2 regions of the Nonomuraea sp. NPDC004702 genome follow, and region 2 is predicted to be linked to the other one. Evidence: predicted binding sites of a transcription regulator. Region 2 holds the regulator's gene; the other holds the start of a gene.

Region 1 (2,197 bases), on a different contig from region 2:
GCCAAGCTTGACTCCGACTACCCGGGGATCGGCGCGAGAATTCTGGATGAATCGGGCAAGATTCGTCGTTTTGTCAACGTATACGTTGGTGATGAGGATGTCCGTTTCGCCGAGGGCCTGGACACTCCCGCCCCTGAAGGCACTCAGATCTCCATCATCCCCGCCGTCGCGGGCGGCTGACCGCCGGACCACCGACTCTTGAAGGCGCCCCTTGTGGGCGCCTTCTTGTTTTAGAACCAAATTCAACCTCGAACGACTCAGCCTTCGATGAAATTAGCGTTTTGTCGGTTGACTCTGTTGCCAAACCCCGTGCCACAGGTATGGTCGAGGGCGATCGTCTGGCTGATTTTCCCAAAAGTCATGCGATTACGGGTCTCGCGAAGGAATGGGCGAGATCTGCGAGCCCAGTAAGAGGAGTCGGAAGTGGCGCAGGGCACCGTCAAGTGGTTCAACGCGGACAAGGGCTACGGCTTCATCGCGGTAGACGGTGGTAAGGATGTATTCGTCCATTACTCAGCGATCATGATGGACGGGTACCGCTCTCTCGAACAGGGACAGCGCGTCGAGTTCGAGATCACGCAGGGCCAGAAGGGGCCGCAGGCGGAGTCCGTCCGCACGGTCTGATTCACCCTCGCTGGTATGCACCAAGGCGGGACGTGCGGCAGCGCAGTCCGTACGGGCTCGCCACTGTTTCCTCCGTCGGCTTCGCACGGCGGGCCGCGCCTCAGGGGCGGCTCGCCGTGCGAACCGGCGCACCCGATGACCTGCCCGATGAGCTGGGGTGGGGTGCCCGTGGCTTGCACTCGGCAGGGTAGAGTGCTAAACAGTTCGTTGGCACTCTGTGTGGCAGAGTGCCAACAACTCGGATCGAGACGATGGGGTCTGCCGAACGGAGATGCAGGCCTATGCCGTCGCGGGCGTCGGCTCGGTCCAGGACACGCCACCCTGCATCTGGGAGGTCTAGCCTTATGGCAGCCAAGATGATCGCGTTTGACGAGGACGCCCGGCGCGGTCTCGAGCGCGGTATGAACCAGCTCGCCGACGCCGTCAAGGTGACCTTGGGCCCCAAGGGGCGCAACGTCGTGCTGGAGAAGAAGTGGGGCGCTCCCACGATCACCAACGACGGCGTCTCCATCGCCAAGGAGATCGAGCTCGAGGACCCGTGGGAGAAGATCGGCGCCGAGCTGGTCAAGGAAGTCGCCAAGAAGACTGACGACGTCGCCGGCGACGGCACCACCACGGCCACCGTGCTCGCCCAGGCTCTGGTGCGCGAAGGTCTGCGCAACGTGGCCGCCGGCGCCAACCCGATGGCCCTGAAGAAGGGCATCGAGGCCGCCGTCGAGCGGGTCAGCGAGGAGCTCTCCAAGCTGGCCAAGGACGTGGAGACCAAGGAGCAGATCGCCTCCACCGCCTCCATCTCCGCCGCCGACCCCGAGATCGGCTCGCTCATCGCCGAGGCGATGGACAAGGTCGGCAAGGAAGGCGTCATCACCGTCGAGGAGAGCAACACCTTCGGCCTGGAGCTTGAGCTCACCGAGGGCATGCGCTTCGACAAGGGCATGACGTCGATGTACTTCGTGACCGACTCCGACCGCATGGAGGCCGTTCTCGAAGACCCGTACATCCTGATCGTCAACAGCAAGGTCTCGGCCAACAAGGACCTGCTGCCGCTGCTCGACAAGGTCGTGCAGTCCGGCAAGCCGCTGCTGATCATCGCCGAGGACGTCGACGGCGAGGCCCTGGCGACCCTGGTGGTCAACAAGATCCGCGGCCTGTTCCGCTCCGTGGCCGTCAAGGCCCCGGGCTTCGGCGACCGCCGCAAGGCCATGCTGGGCGACATCGCGATCCTGACCGGTGGTCAGGTCATCGCCGAGGAGGTCGGCCTCAAGCTCGAGACCGCCACCCTCGACCTGCTCGGCCGCGCCCGCAAGGTCGTGGTGACCAAGGACGAGACCACCATCGTCGACGGCGCCGGTGACGCCGAGGCGATCTCCGGCCGGGTCAACGAGATCCGCGCCGAGATCGAGCGCACCGACTCCGACTACGACCGCGAGAAGCTGCAGGAGCGCCTGGCCAAGCTGGCCGGTGGCGTGGCGGTCATCAAGGCCGGCGCGGCGACCGAGGTCGAGCTCAAGGAGCGCAAGCACCGCATCGAGGACGCCGTGCGCAACGCCAAGGCGGCCGTCGAGGAGGGCAT
Region 2 (2,197 bases):
CCGTCGCCCGAGCACTCCTGGCAGGGGTGGCGGATGATGCTGCCGAAGCCGCCGCACTGGGGGCACGGCCGCGAGGTCATGACCTGGCCCAGGAACGAGCGGGTGACCTGGGAGATCTCGCCGCGCCCGTTACACATGTCACAGGTGTCGGGATGGGTGCCGGGGGCCGCGCCGGCGCCGTGGCACACCTCGCACAGCACGGCGGTGTCCACGACCAGCTCGCGGGTGGTGCCGAACGCCGTCTCGCGCAGGTCGAGCTCGACCCGGATGGTGGCGTTGCGGCCCCTCCTGGCGCGCGAGCGCGGCCCGCGGGTGCCGCCCGCGGTGCCGAAGAAGGCGTCCATGATGTCGCTGAAGGGGAAGCCCGCGCCGAAGCCGCCGGCGCCCGCACCCGCGCCGCCGCCGAAGGGGTCGCCGCCCAGGTCGTACATCTGGCGCTTGTTCGGGTCGGACAGCACCTCGTAGGCCTGCGTGATCTCCTTGAACCGCTCCTGGGTCTCAGGATCGGGGTTCACGTCGGGGTGCAGCTCGCGGGCGAGGCGGCGGTAGGCCTTCTTGATCTCGTCCTGACTGGCGTCACGGCGCACCCCGAGGGTGGCGTAGTAGTCGCTGTTTGCCACTTATCGACCTCTTAAGATGCAGCCAGGATCTGGCTGACGTAGCGTGCCACCGCGCGTACGGCGCCCATCGTCACGGGGTAGTCCATCCTCGTGGGACCCAGCACGCCGAGCCGGGCCAGTTGGTTGTCGCCAGAACCGTATCCGGTTGCGACGATGGACGTGCCGCGAAGGTAGGGGTTTTCCGAGCCGATGCGCACGGTGAGCGCGGACGGGGTGTCTGTGGATGTCTCGCCGAGCAACCGCATGAGCACGACCTGCTCCTCCAGCGCCTCCAGCACGTCGCGCAGGCCGGTGGAGAAGTCGGCGCCCGCGAGATTGGCCGCGCCGGCGAACACGATCTTCTCGTCATGGCGTTCGACGAGGGTTTCGAGCAGCACCGACAGGATCGTGGCCACGGCGGGCCGGTCCTCGGCGGGCAGTCGCTCGGGCAGGTCGGCGACCAGCTCGGGGACGTTGCTCAGCCCGCAGCCGTCGAGGCAGGAGTTGAGCACCGCGCGCAGATGGGCGATGCGGTCGTCCTCCACCACCTCGGGCAGCTCGATCACGCGCTGCTCGACGCGCCCGGTGTTGGTGATCAGCACGAGCATGACCCGCCGCTCGTTGAGCGGGACCAGCTCGACGTGCCTGACCGTGGAACGGGTCAGCGTCGGGTACTGCACGACCGCGACCTGCCTGGTGAGCTGCGCGAGCAGCCGCACGGTGCGGAAGACCACGTCGTCGAGGTCGACCGCGCCGGCGAGGAAGGTCTCGATCGCCCGCCGCTCGGCCCCCGACAGGGGCTTGACCTGCGAGAGCCGGTCGACGAACAGGCGGTAGCCCTTGTCCGTCGGCACGCGGCCCGCGCTGGTGTGCGGCTGGGTGATGTACCCGTCCTCCTCCAGAGCGGCCATGTCGTTCCTGACCGTTGCCGGGGAGACCTTGAGGTTGTGGCGCTCCGCCAGCGCCTTGGAGCCCACCGGTTCGTTGGTGGACACGTAGTCTTCGACAATGGCGCGGAGCACCGCCAGCTTCCGTTCGTCGAGCACGTGCTCACCTCCTGCCTCTGCCTAACAGGGAAACGACAGGTCTAGCACTCCGTGTTCCCGAGTGCCAAGTGTACGGCTCTCGCCCACAAGGTGCGATAACACCAGGTCCCATCCTGTTGCTAGCGACTTACAAGCGACAGGCCTCACACTTGCCGCATGACCGACAATTCCCAGCCCCCGCAGTACGGACCGCCCCAGGGGCAGGGTCCCTACTACGGTCAGCCGAACCAGTACGCCCAGCCTCCGTACCAGCCCCAGCAGCACGGCCAGCCGCCCTACCAGCAGCAACAGCCGCCCGCCCAGTACGGCCCCCCGCCCCAGTACGACCAGCAGAACCAGTACGGCCAGCAGAACCAGTACGCCCACCCCGACCAGTACGGCCCGCACAACCAGTACGGCGGGCAGCCGCAGTTCCCGGCCAGGATCGACGGCAAGGCGATCAAGCCGCGCCTGTGGTGGATCGCCGTCGTGTGGGCGGTGGCCGTCGTGCTCGGCGTCGTGGGCGTGGTCGTGTTCGCCGGCGGCGTGCTGAGCAGCGTCTCGGACATGGCC

The links. The regulator HrcA, encoded in region 2, represses chaperone genes, less so after heat shock. The targets are predictions, from matches to a motif close to TTGGCACTCTCNNNNNGAGAGTGCCAA.
Region 1: the regulator HrcA is predicted to act here: its motif matches at 832-858, upstream of groL (chaperonin GroEL).

What each region holds. Positions count from the first base shown of each region.
Region 1 covers NZ_JBSGCE010000033.1:82,549-84,745, reverse strand. Annotated here, with positions in the region: gene ACWEJ6_RS33380 (MoaD/ThiS family protein) at 1-180, shown strand, start outside; gene ACWEJ6_RS33375 (cold-shock protein) at 424-624, shown strand; gene groL (chaperonin GroEL) at 969-2,197, shown strand, end outside.
Region 2 covers NZ_JBSGCE010000043.1:10,965-13,161, forward strand. Annotated here, with positions in the region: gene dnaJ (molecular chaperone DnaJ) at 1-620, opposite strand, end outside; gene hrcA (heat-inducible transcriptional repressor HrcA) at 632-1,645, opposite strand; gene ACWEJ6_RS37865 (hypothetical protein) at 1,802-2,197, shown strand, end outside.